Regions from separate parts of the Agaribacterium sp. ZY112 genome, predicted to be linked through region 2. Evidence: predicted binding sites of a transcription regulator. Region 2 holds the regulator's gene; each other region holds the start of a gene.
The links. Region 2 encodes sigma-54, which starts transcription at its own class of promoters, with help from an activator protein. Its sites were predicted from a motif close to TGGCACANNNNTTGCNNT; they were not measured.
Positions count from the first base shown of each region.

Region 1: a site for sigma-54 is predicted at 1,900-1,917, ahead of AB1S55_RS14725 (flagellar basal body rod protein FlgF). Genes of this name have one in related genera too.
Region 3: a site for sigma-54 is predicted at 2,784-2,801, ahead of flgA (flagellar basal body P-ring formation chaperone FlgA). Genes of this name have one in related genera too.
Region 4: a site for sigma-54 is predicted at 2,183-2,200, ahead of AB1S55_RS15405 (CmpA/NrtA family ABC transporter substrate-binding protein). Genes of this name have one in related genera too.

Region 1 is NZ_CP166840.1:3,392,460-3,396,700, forward strand. Features, by position in the region: gene flgH (flagellar basal body L-ring protein FlgH) at 1-244, opposite strand, end outside; gene flgG (flagellar basal-body rod protein FlgG) at 253-1,038, opposite strand; gene AB1S55_RS14725 (flagellar basal body rod protein FlgF) at 1,115-1,861, opposite strand; gene AB1S55_RS14730 (flagellar hook protein FlgE) at 1,970-3,955, opposite strand; gene AB1S55_RS14735 (flagellar hook assembly protein FlgD) at 3,964-4,241, opposite strand, start outside.
Region 2 is NZ_CP166840.1:1,947,315-1,951,555, forward strand. Features, by position in the region: gene AB1S55_RS08515 (PTS sugar transporter subunit IIA) at 1-36, opposite strand, end outside; gene AB1S55_RS08520 (RNA polymerase factor sigma-54) at 61-1,587, opposite strand; gene lptB (LPS export ABC transporter ATP-binding protein) at 1,774-2,499, opposite strand; gene lptA (lipopolysaccharide transport periplasmic protein LptA) at 2,501-3,058, opposite strand; gene lptC (LPS export ABC transporter periplasmic protein LptC) at 3,055-3,645, opposite strand; gene AB1S55_RS08540 (KdsC family phosphatase) at 3,632-4,180, opposite strand; gene AB1S55_RS08545 (SIS domain-containing protein) at 4,189-4,241, opposite strand, start outside.
Region 3 is NZ_CP166840.1:3,398,562-3,402,802, reverse strand. Features, by position in the region: gene AB1S55_RS14785 (putative bifunctional diguanylate cyclase/phosphodiesterase) at 1-18, shown strand, start outside; gene AB1S55_RS14780 (16S rRNA (uracil(1498)-N(3))-methyltransferase) at 33-740, opposite strand; tRNA gene AB1S55_RS14775 (tRNA-Arg) at 803-878, opposite strand; gene AB1S55_RS14770 (flagella synthesis protein FlgN) at 961-1,440, opposite strand; gene flgM (flagellar biosynthesis anti-sigma factor FlgM) at 1,533-1,844, opposite strand; gene flgA (flagellar basal body P-ring formation chaperone FlgA) at 1,977-2,684, opposite strand; gene AB1S55_RS14755 (chemotaxis protein CheV) at 2,855-3,787, shown strand; gene AB1S55_RS14750 (protein-glutamate O-methyltransferase CheR) at 3,810-4,241, shown strand, end outside.
Region 4 is NZ_CP166840.1:3,544,368-3,548,608, reverse strand. Features, by position in the region: gene AB1S55_RS15410 (ABC transporter permease) at 1-619, opposite strand, end outside; gene AB1S55_RS15405 (CmpA/NrtA family ABC transporter substrate-binding protein) at 729-2,069, opposite strand; gene AB1S55_RS15400 (DUF599 domain-containing protein) at 2,689-3,489, opposite strand; gene AB1S55_RS15395 (diguanylate cyclase domain-containing protein) at 3,603-4,241, shown strand, end outside.

The DNA of each region.
Region 1 (4,241 bases), 1.4 Mb from region 2:
TCAATACAACGGTTATAATATCGCCAACGCGCTTAGCCTTTTGGTCACCAAATAAATCAATGGCGACATTTTCTCGGTAAAGCGAACCATTGTTAGCTGAATCAGGGATATCTGATGGCCTTAGAACAGGAGCGTAATAAGGATCATCGGGTTTGGGGGGCGCTTGTATCACACAGCCTGATATTGCTACAAAGCTTAGTGCAGACAAAAAGATATTTAAGCACGTTGTGAAGCTGCATTTCATAGCATCACCTATAGATTCTGAGTCACAAATTGCAACATCTGATCCGCTGTGCTCACCACCTTAGAATTCATTTCATAGGCTCGTTGTGTGGTAATCATGTTTACCATTTCTTCAACAATATCGACATTGGAATTCTCAAGCATGCCCTGCTTAATTTGACCTAAGCCGTCTTCACCTGGAGTTCCAACAATAGGATCACCACTTGCTGCAGTTTCAACAAATAAGTTACTACCAATCGCTTGTAAACCAGCAGGATTAATAAAATCAGCTGTTTGAATATTACCGAGTACCTGAGGATCTGGCGTGCCGGGGATAAATGCCGAAACAATACCATCAGTGCCAACAGTTAAACGTTCAGCATCTTCAGGCAAGGTTAAATTGGGTTCTAGCAATAAACCGTTAGCGGTTACAACTTCACCATCTCCATTTAAATGTAACTGCCCAGCTCTGGTATAAGCTATCGTGCCATCTGTTTGCTGGATCTGGAAAAAACCTCGCCCATCAACGGCCATATCTAAAGGCTGGTCTGTAATCTGTAAACTGCCGTAATTAAATTGTTTTTGCGTACCGGCAACACGGACTCCTGTGCCAAGTTGCAGACCAGAAGGAACTTGAGAGTCTTCATTAGCTTGCGCACCTGGCTGTCTGTTGATTTGATAAAGTAAATCTTCAAATACAACTCGATCACGCTTAAAGCCGACAGTAGATGCATTGGCCAAATTATTTGCAATGGTTGTTAATTGCATATCTTGCGCTGCAAGGCCTGTTTTACTTACGTATAAGGCTGAATGCATTGTAATTCTCCTACTCGACTACGAAAGTCTTTACGTCATTAACTATTAAATCACTATAAAAACGAGCTTAATTCATCTAAGACATTTGCAACATACGCGCCGATGTCTCTGAATTCTCTTTAACGGTTTGCATGAGTTTTACCTGCATCTCATACTGGCGAGATAGATTCAAAACCGAAACCAGCTCGTCAACCGCATTAACATTACTACCCTCAAGAAACCCTGAAACCACTCGTACAGCTGCGTCGGGCTCTAATTCTTGTTCTGGGTTTCTAGGGCGAAACAGACCATCTTCTTCTTTACGTATGCTCTCTAACTCAGGGTTAACCAGCAAAATACGGTCGACCTGAACCGTTTCATTTGCTCGAGCACCGGTGGGGACAATGGTTACTGTACCGTCAATACCTATGTCGATTTTTTCAAAAGGAGGGACAGAAATTGGACCGCCATTGCCTAGCACCGGCAAGTTGCTGCCGTTACGAAGTACACCAAGAGCGTCGATATGTAAGGAGCCTGCACGTGTTAAACCATCACGCCCATCTGGGCCTTGAACCCCAATAAAGCCATCTCCATCAACAGAGATATCTAAATCTCGACCTGTTTGAGTCATCGCACCATATTTAAAATTAGTGCCTTGGTTTTCTGTTAAAGCATAAGCGCGCGATGCATGACCATCACCGTAATAAACACCCATAGAACGAGCTTGAGAGAATTCGGACTTAAAGCCTACGGTATTTAAATTAGCTAAATTATTAGCCCTAGCTGTTTGCGCTAACATATTATGTTTAGCGCCGGTCATTGATATATAAAGTGCTTTATCCATCGCTAGTTTTCTGTCACTTAACTTATGTTAATTAGAAAACTGCAAAAGCGGTGCCAAATAAAGAAAAAGCGAGCAATGCTCGCTTAGAAGGCTGGCTTAATTGACGGATTAACGAAGGTTAATAATCGTTTGTGTAGTTTGATCCGCTGTTTCAATCGTTTTGGCACTGGCTTGGAAATTTCGTTGAGCGATAATAAGTTGAACTAATTGTTCAGATAAGTCCACATTACTGTTTTCTAATGCGCCGCTTTGAATGGCTCCTAACGATGAAGTACCGGGCTCATTAATAACAGGCTCTCCCGATTCAAATGTTTGCGCCCAAGAGGTATCACCTATCGGCTGCAGACCTTGTTGATTGGCAAAGTCAGCAAGCAACACCTGCCCTAGAGCGAGAGATTCGCCATTCGTAAATCGAGCAAAGATAACCCCTCCCTCATCAACGGTTAAACCACTTAATTGCCCTGCGGTAAAACCGTTTTGATACACAGAATTAACTGCAAACGGGGTGCCAAATTGCGTACTTCCATCAACACTAATTAAAAAATTAGAACTGATAGGCGGCTCAGGAATCGGCACCGTGCCGCCTACGTTCGGCCCAAGTGCCCCAGTAGATTCACCATTTTCATTTAGTGGCGTCCAGTTTGTGATTAAAAACTCTGAGGTTCTCAAATCATCTAACGAACCATTAGGATTGAAATAAATATCAAATGTGGCTCGCGTCGCAATGGTTGGATCGGCAGCCGTAGGGTCTGGGTTGCCAACATCACGACCATCAACAAGCACGTGCATTTCCCAGTGGTTTGGTGGAGCGGTGGCATCACTTGGATTAAAGGGCTGCTTAACAAAATATTGAGTCATAACATGCGGCACACCAAAACTGTCATAGATAGTGGTTGAGGTCGCTGAGTTATATGTGCCAGGGTCATCAGGGTCAAAAGAATTGACTTCAACTTGAGTAAATTCTGGGTTAGCAGGGTCAGTCATATCACCGAGTGCTTGAAAAATGCCCGTACCACTCGGTACTTCATTACCCACGATATAACCATCTTCTACAACGATATCAAGGCGACCACCGACATTTGCTGTTTGGTTTGCTCCGCCAACAACCAGTGGAATGTTAGCTCCAGCTGGCCCCGCCACGCCTAGAGTTGCAGCAGGGTCCCCGGCTATGTTGATTATTAAGTCTGTACCAACGGTTGAACTAAGTTCAAGGGTGCCAGCAACAGCATCATGCACGGCGGTAATACCCGGTAAAGCAGAATTACTTAAGCTATTAATGGTGGTTTCCAACTCGGCTAATGAAGCTACATCTAAGGCAACATTATTAATCGTCACCGTTGTTGAAGTGCCCGCCCCATTACTAAAACCAGATAGTGTTGCTGATGCGCTGGCTGTTGCTGTTAGACCAACAACCGAGTTCATTTCACCGGCAATGGTTGCTGCAGACGCATCTTGGTCGGATGTGTAAGTCACCACAGAGCCATCTGGGTTAGTAATATCTATACTCTGAGGAGAATAACCATTCAGCGCCCCCGCTTGGGCTACACCTATTTCTGCCCCAGTAGAGATGAAGTTATTACCACGACTGGGTAAAACATCTGCTGTCGCATCAAAATTCAATTGCTGGTCAACATCAGTTGTCTGCCGTGGGTCGATAATATCTTGGTTAATCTGTAAATCGCCCAAAACATTATTAATATTACCGGCTGTATCAGCACTGTAGCCCTGTAATCGTCCGCCATTATTAGCAACCACATAACCTTCGGCATCCATACCAAAGGCACCAGAGCGTGTATACGTACGCCCGCCATCCTCACTTAGGATAAAAAAGCCATTGCCGTTTACGGCTAAATCCAAAGCATTTTCGGTAAAAGCGATATTACCCTGGGTAAATTTTTGACTGATATCTTGAATTTCCACCCCTGCTCCGATGGCATTAGAACCCGCACCAAGCACAGAGGTTGCATAAACATCACCAAACTCAGCTCGGGATGACTTAAATCCAGTTGTCGAGGCATTGGCGATATTATTGCCGGTTATTTCAAGCTCACTTGATGCTGCACGGATACCACTTAAGGCTGTATCAAAAGGCATGGGGCCTCCTACTCATTAAACTGTTTAACATCAGCAAGGTTTACCGTTCCTATACCCGCTAGATTCAACGCTAAGCTGCCATCTTGGGCAACGGTTACGCTATTTACATTGGCACTTAAGGCTGTTTCAAGTGCGGTCTGTTGACCGTCATTCGTGGCACTAAGCTCAAAGCTATAAGTACCAGGCGGCTGTCCATTTTCTTTGCTACTTCGCCAATCAAGTAGCTTGCCATTTAGCTCCATCGACATGCCATCCCAACGCAGTAAGACCTCTCCTTCAGGCTGGG
Region 2 (4,241 bases):
GCAGAGTGTTTCTGATAGAACGTTTTTAATCCACATAAACTTAGAATAATAAGATTGCTATTATGTTAATTGCTTGCGTTCGTTTGATGGCGGAATACTGAGAGATTCTCGGTATTTAGCTATCGTACGGCGAGCAACCTTAATACCCTGCTCTTCAAGCAGGGCTGTCATTTTCGAGTCGCTAAGCGGTTTGCGGGTATTTTCCGCCGCTACTAATTTTTTAATGATGGCACGAATGGCGGTGGATGAGCATTCACCTCCACCTTCAGTGGCAACGTGACTAGAAAAGAAGTATTTCAATTCAAAAATACCCTGAGGGGTATGCATGTACTTTTGAGTCGTTACACGGGAAATAGTCGACTCATGCATGCCGACGATTTCTGCTACATCATGAAGTACCATCGGCTTCATCGCCTCTGGGCCAAAGTCTAAAAAGCCCTGCTGTTTTTCTACGATGCAGGTTGCGACTTTAAGCAGGGTTTCATTGCGGCTTTGCAGGCTTTTAAGAAACCAGCGTGCTTCTTGCAGGTTGTCTCGAATAAAGGTGTTGTCGGCACTGCTGTCAGCACGTTTGACCATCGATGCGTAATCCGAATTGATACGAATTTTGGGTGCGATATCTGGGTTGAGGCTAACGGTCCAGCGCTGTTTTTCTTTTTTAACAAAGACATCGGGAACAACGTATTCGGTTGATGAGGTGTCGATGCTATCGCCAGGGCGAGGGTTAAGCGCCTGAATGATGGCTATGACAGCTTGAAGTTCAGGTTCTTTGATTTTTAGTTTGCGCATTAAGGTCTTGAAGTCGCGACTACCAAGCAGGGGAAGGTAGTTGACGATGAGTTCACGCGCTTTACTGATCTCTGGTGTATCTTGTTTTAGTGCATTGAGCTGGATAAGTAAGCAGTCACTTAAGTCTCTTGCTGCAACACCTGGGGGGTCAAATTGTTGCACTCGGTGTAGGACGGCGATGACCTCATCTTCTTCTAAGTCTTCAAGCTCGGTACTTAGGCCCTCAAAGATGTCTTCGATGCTTTGCTCAAGCATGCCGCTATCGGCAACGGCATCAATGATTGCTTCTGCAATCAATAGGTCACGGTCGCTCATTGGAGTGAGGTTGAGCTGCCAGAAAAGGTGGTCACCAAGGCTCTCTGTACCACCGCGTCGGCTCTCTAAGTCGTAATCTTCTTGATCGTTACGCGCTAGTCCCGTGTTACTAAACGAGTTGGCTTGGTAAACGTCGTCCCAGCTGGTGTCTACGGCGAGGTCGGTTGGAATGTCATTACTCCAATCGCCTTCCGATAAGCCATCGCTGGCATCGCCTTCGTTGACTGATTTCTCATTAGCTTGATGGTCAGCTTCACTGCTGTTGTTTGCTTTGTTCTCTTCCGGATTATTTTTGTTTGACTCATCTGAGCTACTGCTGCTTTCTTCTACTTCGTTTATTTCGAGTAAAGGGTTGCTTTCAAGGGCTTCTTGAATTTCGGCTTGTAGGTCAAGAGTAGAAAGTTGCAGCAAGCGAATGGCTTGTTGTAACTGAGGGGTCATCGTTAGCTGATGGCCCATCTTTAACTGGAGAGATTGCTTCATAGGCGACTACTTATGTTGCTCTGGGGCCCGTAAACGCTCTGCGCTATTGGGTTTGGTAACTTAGCTAAGTTTAGTATTCCCTTAGCTTCAGGGCAACGCTTTTAAGCAGATAACAAAGCAATCTTTATGCCGAATGTGCTTGCCAATTGCTCTGCCATCGACTAGGCCTGCAGCAAGAGGTTGGTTTTAGAGTGTAAAGTGCTGGCCTAGATAGACTTCACGTACTTTTTTATTGCTCAAAACCGTAGCGGAATCACCTTCGGCGAGTATTTGGCCTTCGGAAACGATATAGGCTTTTTCGCAAATATCGAGCGTTTCACGCACATTGTGATCGGTGATTAAGATGCCAATATTTTTTGCTTTGAGTTGCAAAATGATGTCTTTGATATCACTGACCGAGATCGGGTCAACGCCGGCAAAGGGTTCGTCAAGCAGAACAAAATTTGGCTCGCTGGCCAGTGCGCGTGCAATTTCTACTCTGCGGCGCTCACCACCACTTAAGGCCATGCCTTGGCTGTCTTTGATGTGGGTAATGTGAAACTCTTCGAGCAGCTCTTGTTGTTTGTCTTTGCGCTGCTGTTTGCTTAGTTCTTTACGGGTTTCCAAAATCGCACTGATGTTTTCAGTCACAGTGAGTTTGCGAAATACGGAGGCCTCTTGGGGTAAGTAACCAAGCCCTGTGCGCGCGCGTTTGTGCATCGGCATGTGGGTGATTTCTTGCTTATCGATAAAGACTCTGCCGTGATCGGGTTTAACGATACCTGCGATCATGTAAAAGCAGGTGGTCTTACCCGCGCCGTTGGGGCCGAGCAGTCCAACTACTTCGCCGGAGCTTACTTGCATGCTGACATCAACAATAACTTTGCGGCCTTTATAGCTTTTGGCCAAATGCTGTGCTTCTAATATGGGCATGTTATTGCGCTGAATTTTCTTCTGGTTGTTGCTCGGCTGCGTCTTGTTCTTGTTGCAGGGCTTTAGGCGGGATAATCATTTTCACGCGTTTTTTCTCGTCACTGCCTTCACTGAGGCTGCTTGCTTTAACAAGGGCTTGTTTTACATCGTACTCAATTCGATTGCCGCTTAAACTTGCGCCTTCTTGGTCCAGTGTTGCGTCACCTTCAAGGATAAGGCCTTTATTGTGGATATCGTAATCAAGCTTTATGGCTCTGGCTGTGACAGGTTCTGCGCCAACACTTGGTGTCTGCTGAAAGTGAGCTGGGCGACCTGTGGCTAGTACTCGGGTGGCTTTTTCTGCATTACCAAAAATAATCACGTCATCCGCTTTAATAAGCATGCTGCCCTGCTGCATGGTAACGGAGCCAGAATACGTGAGTGTATTCTTTAGCTCGTCATAAACAAGGCTCTCAGCTTCCAGTTCCAGGTCTTTCTCTGCATCGTCGGGAAGGGCGAGGCAGGCGCTGGCGATGGCACAAAGGCCAAGTAAGAATAGAGGCCGTGTAGCTTTGCTCATGGATTTATTTTCTCGGGGCTGTGTAAGCCCTTTACTTTACTTTTAAGTGTGATCTTACGCTGTTGTAGATCGGCGATCATTCCTACAGCACTGACCTTACCAAGCGGGCTGACGATTGTAACAGGCTTGTTGGTGTACGCTAGTTTTTGCTCTGGCTCAAAAATAAGCTCTTGAGTATGCATAACGGTGTGCATGTTGTTGAGGTCGGTATGCTGGGCGATGACGTCTTCGCTCATGGTAATGATGCGTTCGTTGCTTACATGCGCTTTTTGAGCCTCAATTTCCCAAGGGTTGGTTTGGCCTACAAACTCAATTATTGGCTTTTTTGCGGTGCTATAACTACTCGCTTCTTCATCGTTGGGGCGGTAGTGCTTAAGTTCTGCAGCTTTAAAGGTGTAACTTAGGCTGCCGTCTTCATTAAAGTATTGAGTGTCGGTATCGCGAGCCACTGCATAGGCGCTGATTTTGGCGTTGGTCTCTTGTTCGACCTCGCCCAAAATGCTGCTAGTACTATCGCTAAAAATAAGCAGTGCGCCAACCGCAATTAGCAAAGCCGCGGCGTAAAATGAGAACTTATAGACTGACATAAGGTGCGAGTGCTTTTTCGTAATTGCCTTGCGCGATCATAAGCATGTCGCAGGCATCTCTAACGGCACCATCGCCACCGCGACGGGTGCTGATCCAATCAGCCATTTCTTTTACTTGCCAGTGGGCACTGCAAAGGCTTAGCGCTAGGCCAACACGAGTCATAACGTGTAGGTCGGGCCAGTCATCGCCCATGTGGGCAATGTTTTCGAGTTCGCAAGGGAATTGCTTGAGTATCTCCTGCAGTGCAACGAATTTATCTTCGCGGCCTTGTATTAACAGTTTGATGCCGAGTTCATTGGCGCGACGCTCAACGATGGCACTTTTTCTGCCGGTAATAATGGCAACTTCAACACCACTCTTTTTTAGCTGTTTGAGGCCTTGGCCATCTAAGGTGTGAAAACACTTAGTTTCTAGGCCGTTGTTATCAAAATAGACCTTGCCGTCGCTTAATACTCCATCGACATCAAGTACAAGTAGTTTGATTTTTTGAGCTTTCGCAAGCAGCTCTGTGTTTTTTAATACTGTTTTAGGCATGTTTTTTCTCAATAAATTCCGGCACGTAACAGGTCGTGCATATGTAATACACCAACGGGGT
Region 3 (4,241 bases), 1.5 Mb from region 2:
CATGTCGATTGGGTGTGAAATTTCAGTAAGCACTAAAGACAACGGCCTAATAAAGCCGTTACCGCTGTTTCGACCTTTAAAATTCGCTCACCAAGCTGCCTTGTTTCAAACCCCTGTTCTACGAAACGCTCAATTTCATAGTCACTAAAACCGCCCTCAGGGCCTATAGCAATGATTTTGGGTGTTTCTCGTTCGGTTTCAAACAAGGGATAAGGGCCGGGATGGGCAACGGTGGCTTTTTTGTTTCTGATAATCTCAGGGGCATAATCTTCGATAAACGTTTTAAAGCGACGATGTTTACTTACTGTGGGAAGCTGGCTGGCTTTTGCTTGTTCTACTCCCAGTATTAGCTGCTCTTTTATGGCTTCGTCAGTCGCGCTTGGGCTTTGCCAAAAACTTTTTTCGACTCGGTTACTATGAATTAAATGTAAATGCTGCACGCCAAAGCAGGCAACGGTTTGCAATATGCGTTTAAGCATTTGTGGGCGAGGCAAAGCAAGGATCAAGCTAAGAGGGAGCTGTCTAGGTGCATCGCTTTCCAAGCGGATGTCAGTCAGTATTAATTGGCCTTGTTTTTCTGCAAGACACGCTGTACCCATGGCACCGTTCAATTTAGCAACGGTTAATTGATCACCTAAGTGACTTTTTAATACATTTTGAATGTGCTGGAGCTGCCTGACACTTAATTGACATTGAAACTCAGAGATAAATGCTTCTTGTTCGAGTATTAATGTGTTCATAAGTAATGGTTGTGAAGATGATCGGTCTGATAACTAATTTGAAGAGATGAGCGCTGATGAAATGGCGTCCCCACCAGGACTCGAACCTGGAGCACGGGCTTAGGAGGCCCGGGATTTATCCTGTTAATCGACGGGGACGGCGGGCGCTACCTTGCCACAGTGATTTTTAAAATTCAATCACAGGCGACTTAAGGTGATAGGAGTGGGGGGATGGATTTTTTTAAGCTTCGCCAATGTTGTTGCTATTGGCTTGTGATGAAGAGTAACCCGATGATGTATAAAGGTTGGGTGTGGTGGTCTTACCCCTAACAATATCAAGCAGGCGGCTAACGGTTTTTTGATGCCGAGAAAGCAGCTTACCGTTGATCTCGTTTTGAGCTCTTACTTTTTGATACAGGTCTTTCACGCTCTGCCACTGCTCTTTTAGCTGTGGAGCACCATCGATATTGAGTTGTTCCAGCCAGTTTTCTGAGCGCAGATCTGCTGACAAGGCTTTGGCTATATGCTGCTGCTCTTTTGCGCTGTTTTCAAGTTGTTCGAGTAGAGGGGCTTTTTGTTTTAGGATCTGATCTATAGTATCTGCATCCCTTTCTTTTAAGGCATGCTGTTCTTTGTAAAGTAAGTCGAGTAATTGCTCACAGCACGCACTATCACTTGTGAAGCGCTGGCTTAGATACTGGGCGTTTAAAGCTTGTGACATAAGGTTTCCCGTCAAACAATTGAACCGTTTAGCGCAGATAACTGGCTTAGCTTAAAATAAGCGAAAAACGTGCCGCATTGTTATTAAGCCACTTACATACCTTGCTCGAGCATTTTACTTGCAATCGCATCAGCATCTATTTTGTATTGCCCGTTCTGCAAGGCTTCCCTTATTTCAGCCACCCTAGCATTGTCTATCTCAGGGACTTCAGCGAGAGCAATTTCTAACTTGCTCATAGACTGAGCTGTATTGCTTAAGGTGACACTGTCACTGGCTGTTTTAGCTTCTTTCGGGGCCGAACTGGCTGCCGAAGAGCTTGCGTTAGTTTCTTGGCGTTGTACACCACTTGAGCGGCTTTTGGGGCCGCCTGAGGCGTTGTTGATACTGTTTGGGTCAATAACCATAATAATCTCAGCAACCGGCTTGGCCGGGATTATCTACATAAAAGCACATAAAGCAGTGCATGTGATCGAGTGCAAATTGGTTTGCTTACTACAGTCTTCGGCCGATAAATAAGGATCTTTAGCAAATATATTCTACCAGTTTGATACCAGCGCTTCGCCAGGAGCACTAATTCTGGCATCTACTACACGATTTGAGCTTAAGTTGCGTACTCGTAATTGTTGCCCCATAGCGGCATCGGCTAAAGCAATGCCTTCGGAGCTGACGGTCAATGCCCCCGATTTTGCAAGTAAGCGGACAATTTCGCCCTTATAGACTAATTTGGCATCACGAATATCCATTGGTGTGAGGATATGACCTGTACCAACACTGCGCTTTAACTCAACGTTTTTGAGTAAGTTTGCTTGGTCTATATAGTGCTGACCCACCTCACTGATCAATCGTCTTTCAAAGCGAATATCAGAAAGGCTTAGATGCTCACTTCGGCTAAGGGCCCTTGATGTGATGGCTGCTTCGACGTAATAGTCAATTTTAACGGGAACATACATACTCCATCGACTACCGCTTAAGCATTGTACTTTGGCGCTTAAGTTTCTATGGCTTACTCGGTTTTTTTGGAGTTGAATACTTAAGCCCCGTTCACAGTTTTTGATTCTTAGTTGAGAGTGAAGGTTACTTAATTTGATCGTAACGTCATTTTCCAGTTCTTCCTCAGTAAAACGATCACTTAAGGCCTCTTTGACTCGCTCATGGACCATAGCGCTTAATTCAGAAACTTCGATAGCAAGTGTATCCACACTTATGGAGCTAAGCATAAGTAATAAAAAAATACGTAGTCTCATAGATCTTGACCTATTCTGTAGGTATCTCGATGGCTAATAGACCCTTTAAAGTGTCAAAATGCTAACGGTTTTGCAGTAAGGGTCGACTTAGTTAGAAATATAGCAAAGCCTGTACCGATGGTTTGCTTATTTTTTAAATATGCCAATAAATGCGGAATAAAGAGGTCTAAATGGCTAGTGTCCTAGACAGCGTTAACCAGCGAACTCAGTTGGTTGGGCAAAACCGCCTAGAGCTGCTGCTCTTTAATTTAGGTGGTCATCAGCTCTATGGTATTAATGTATTTAAAGTTAAAGAGGTGCTTCAGTGCCCTCAATTAAGTGAAATACCTAAGCGGAACCCCGTTGTACGTGGTGTCGCTCATATTAGAGGCGGCACGATCCCGATTATGGATCTACGTCATGCGACAGGTGGTAGGCCATTAGAAAATCTAGAAAACTGTTTTGTCATCATTACTGAGTACAATCGAAGCACTCAGGGTTTTTTAGTTAAAGGTGTTGAGCGAATAATCAACATGAACTGGGGGGATATTCATCCACCACCAAAGGGCTCAGGAAAAGAGAACTATTTGACAGCGGTGACTGAAGTTGAAAATAAACTCGTTGAGATTATTGATGTAGAAAAGATTCTAGCCGAGGTGAGCCCAGTTGCAGAAGAAGTCAGTGCTGAAATAATTGAAAATGTTGTAGAAGATGCAACAGTGCAAAAACATGTATTAATTGTTGATGATTCGGCTATTGCTCGTAAACAGGTGCAAAAAGTAGTGGAGTCATTGGGTTGTAAAACAACAACACTTAAGAATGGTGCCGAGGCTATTCAGTATCTCAAAGATTTAATTGATTCAGGTAAAGACCCGTATCATGAATTACTAATGATTATTTCTGATATTGAAATGCCGGAAATGGATGGCTACACCTTTACTGCAGAGGTTCGAGGTGATCCTGCACTAGCTAATTTACATGTTGTGTTGCATACCTCACTAAGTGGTGTCTTCAATGAGGCAATGGTGAAAAAAGTAGGTGCAAACGACTTTTTAGCAAAATTCCATCCGGACGAGTTGGCTAGACGCGTTAATGAACGTGTTGATGCCTTAACAAGCATGTAATAGTAAGTATGGAACTTAATACGTGAGCTTAAATCCAGAAGAGTTTGCTGATTTTAGAGCCTTTTTAAAAGAAGTGGCGGGCATTGATCTTGGTGACAATAAACAATATTTAGTCACAACTCGTATTCGTCGAGTCCTTCTTGAATATGGTTTAGATAGCGTATCGGAACTCACTCAACGTATAAAGAGATCAAGTGAACGTGAATTAAGGCAACGGGTCATTGATGCTATGACCACAAACGAAACCTTTTGGTTTCGTGATATATACCCATTTGAGTATTTAAAAAGCACAATTTTTCCCGAGCTAAAAGCAAAAAAAGGCCCTGGTACAATCAAGGTTTGGAGTGCGGCTTGCTCATCTGGGCAAGAACCTTATTCTATCTCTATAACTGTGGATGAGTTTATCCGTGAGACCTTAGGGGTGAGTGCATTAGGTTTAGATGTTGTTGCTACT
Region 4 (4,241 bases), 1.6 Mb from region 2:
AGTTTAAAAAGCTCTTACTGAACCAAGCTTGATCTTCATTGGTTACATATGTTGCTGATACCACCATAGTGACAATAGGCAGCCATGCAAGTGGACTGACTGGCTTAAATATTTGAATAATTGGAGTGAACGCTGAGTTAACAGTTGGGCTTAGACCACAGAAAATACCAAGGGGAACAGCAATAATCGTAGCAATAAAGAAGCCCATAAATACGGTTTTAATACTGGTCCATATTTGATCTATATAAGTAGGTGAGCCTGTGTACTCGCGCCATTTAATTTTATCGGTTTTTCCTTGTGCTTCGTATTTTTCGTTGCGTTTTTCTTGGCGTTCATAAAATTTATCTGCTTTGGCTCGTTGATCTTTATGATCTTGCCATAAAGCAGCAGCTTGTTCGGCGACTTGAGAAGGGCCAGGAATAGCCCCTAGGCTTGTTTTTACTTGGCTGGCACCAGCACCCCATAAAAATAAGAAAAAAGCAAAAGCAATAACAGGTATGCCCATGACGAGCCATAATTGTTTAAATTGTTCTTTGGGATTCTCTCCATTTGCCATTCGAGCAAGAGGGATAAACCAAGTTAGCCCTGTGATCTGAAGAAAGTTAATGAACTTATTAATCATGAATATTGCCTATTAAAGTCGCAGAATTAATTCTGATTGGTTACGTCTAGTTTGTTGTGTAAGGATGTGGGCTCTTGCGAGCCCACGTTGATGTTGATTATGAGTGTTACTTTTTAGTGATACCTGTTGAGCTCACTTTTTGACCTTCTTTTAAACCAATGTCGAATTTAGCAAGGTAGGCATTTGGCTCTTTACCGTCATAAACGATGTTGTCGATAAAGTGCTTTTGTGGGCCTCTGTAACCATCACTACCAAATGGGAAGTCTTTCTTGTCTACATGGCCTTCTTTAATCAGTAGTTCAGCTGCTTGCATATAAATTTCAGGCTTGTATACGCTCTTAGCTACTTTTTCATACCAGCTATCAGGCTTGTCGTCTGCAATTTGGCCCCAGCGGCGCATTTGGGTTAAGTACCAAATTGCATCACTGTAGAATGGGTAAGTCGCATAGTGACGGTAGAAAACGTTAAAGTCTGGAACTTCACGCTTGTCGCCTTTTTCGTATTCAAAAGTACCGGTCATTGAATTGGCAATAACTTCGTAATCGGCGCCAACGTAATTAGGCTGAGATAAGATTTTTACAGCGGCAGGGCGGTTAGCATTGTCTTTCTCATCCAACCATTTTGCAGCGCGGATAAGTGCTTTAACGACAGCAAGGTGAGTATTAGGGTTTTCTTCTGCCCACTCTTTAGATACGCCAAACACTTTTTCTGGGTTGTTTTTCCAGATTTCATAATCGGTTACAACCGGTACACCAATACCTTTAAATACGGCTTGCTGGTTCCACGGTTCGCCCACACAGTAGCCATAAATAGTGCCGGCTTCCATGGTAGCTGGCATTTGTGGAGGAGGCGTTACTGATAATAAGGTGTCGCCGTTAATTTGGCCTACTTGACCTGCAGCACCGGGGCCGTAGTAGCCAGGCTCAATACCACCTGCAGCTAGCCAATAACGCAGCTCATAGTTGTGAGTCGACACGGGGAATACCATACCCATGTTAAATGGCTTGCCCTTTTCTTTATAAGACTCGACGACAGGTTTTAAAGCATCTGCAGAGATAGGGTGAACAGGTTTGCCGTCTTTATCGTGAGGGATATTTGGTTTCATTTGCTTCCAAATATCGTTGGATACGGTAATGGCGTTACCGTTTAAATCCATTGAAAATGCTGTAACGATATGAGCTTTTGTACCATAGCCAATGGTTGCGCCTAATGGCTGGCCAGCGAGCATGTGAGCGCCATCTAAGTTGCCATCAATCACGCCATCAAGAAGAACTTTCCAGTTTGCTTGTGCTTCTAGTTTTACAAATAAACCTTCGTCCTCAAAATAGCCTTGTTCATACGCTACGGCGAGAGGGGCCATATCGGTTAGCTTAATAAAGCCAAAGGTTAGTTCGTCTTTTTCAACGTCTAGCTCTTCAGCAATGCTACTGCTTGACATGCTAAACATTGACAGGGTGGTCAGCCCTGCTGCAGTTAATTTTTTTATTGAAAACTTCCCAAAGCGCATTTTGATTCCTCAAAAGTAAAAATAAAAATGAAAATTTTTCTTGTATTAGACTTATCGCAAAAGCCTTGCCAAAAAAATAAAATCTGTGCGTTTTATTTTTATTTTCTTTTTAAATCAATGGCTTATGGTCAGTCTTTTGTCTGGGGAGGCTGTCTTTTTATCTCACTTATCGTTTTTTAATGTGCACTGTACTGGTGATTTTTTGCTTCAATGCGAAGCAAAGAGGCATGTTGTTTACTTGTCTTGGTTTAAAAAATGAACAGGCCTTATTTGAGGGCTTGTTGTTTGTTGTTCATAGTTGGTGCGAAAGGGCAGTGTGCTATTTCCTTATGGTGCAGATTTCTTGCTTTGTTAAGTTGCATGGCGACTTTATTGCGCTAACTCATAGCGTAGTGAGGTGAAAATATTTGTGTTTTGTGGTTTTGCACCAAAAAGGAAAGCAGCTAAGAAACTTGATTATTTCAACACCTTTGGGGCTTAAGTTCATGGAGCTTATTGCTTGACACTAAAGCTGAAAGCTAAGGTTGTAGCCAACATTTACAACTTGATTGAAGGGGTCTTAAGAGCCGCTGTCGTCACTTGTCTTTTGACTGTTGTTATCGGTGTTTGTATTTGCCATATATTGGCTTGGGTCAAAGAGATTTGGGGGATAGTCATCGCGTAATAAACGAACACTACTGCTATTAAAGTCGCGGTTGTAGAGCACCCAAGTAATCCACAAGGTGGAAAACAAAAATAGCCAAGGATTTACAAACCAAGCAAGGGCGGCAATACCGTAATAATAGGCACGTATGCCACGATTAAATTCGTTGCCTGCTTGAGAATTGATCCGAGCCATGCGTTTTGCAACTTTTTGCCAGTGCTCTGGGCTTTGCATGTATTTTTCACTGGGGGTGCCACCAATTAATATGGTGAGGAAGTTGAATTGCCGTAATGCCCATGTGAATTTGAAATAGGCAACAACAAAGATAATAACCAAGAGCATCAGTTTGAGCTCGAGCAGGCTGCGAGAGCCCTCAGGGGCAAAGGGCAGATCACTGGTGAATACCTGTAACTTGTCGACTGTGCCTATAAGTGCAAATAAACCGGCAATGATGTAAATAGTGGTTGATGCATAAAATGAAACACTGCTCATTAGGTTTGAGGCTAAGGAGGCGCATGCCACAGGGATTTCTCTTGTGGGGGTCATATAGGCCCATTGTAGGCGGTACTCTTGGGTAATGCCGACAAGGCCTCTGCGGCCACGTTTGCCGCTTTCAGCAAAGTAGTAATAACCTATCCAGCAGCTAATAAAGGTAGCTAGAGCGATGGCGTCAATAAGTGTGATCGATTGGTAGGCTTGCAGTAAGTTATGGTCCATAGGGATATCTCTGCTTTTATGCTTAGAGTTTAGACCATAGGGGTGATTTCCAAGGCTAAGTCGCTGCTCTATACTGCACTCATAATGATAACGACTAAGTGCCGAGCCACCTTATGAAGCCCATGTTTTCTAAATTACCGATTGCCAACAAGATTATGCTTGTTGTGGTGTTAGGTATGGCATTGGCGGTTTTACTGACCAGTATTGCGATGAATTACTACGATTCGCGCGTGCAAGAAGAGCAATTTCTCAAGAATCATCGTTTATTGGCGCAAATTATGGCGCAAAGCTCTGCGGCCCCTATCGCTTTTTTAGACCGGCGTCGGGCTCAAGAGGAGCTCGATGGGCTCTTGCCTGCAAGTTCAATTCAATACGCTTGTTTGTTTAGTAGTCAGGTGGGCAAGGTGTTGGCAGAAATTCACACAGGCCAAGGTCATCGCTGCGCACCACAGCTGTCTGAGTTACAGATTGAGCGTGAAAAGACACTGATGCGTATTAGCTATCCTATTACCAGAAAAGATGTGCCCATTGGTGCGTTATTTATGGTGGTGAGTAGGGCTGATCTCGATAAGCGTAGACAGGATCTCACTTACATCATCGTATTAGCTGCCTTGGCTTCATGCTTAGTGTCGATTATTTTGGTGAATCGTTTTCAGCGCTTAATTGCGAACCCTATAGAACGTTTAAATACGGTAGCTAGGGCAATTACCGAAGGGCGGGATTGGAGTTTAAGGGCTGAGCGTTTTAGTGAT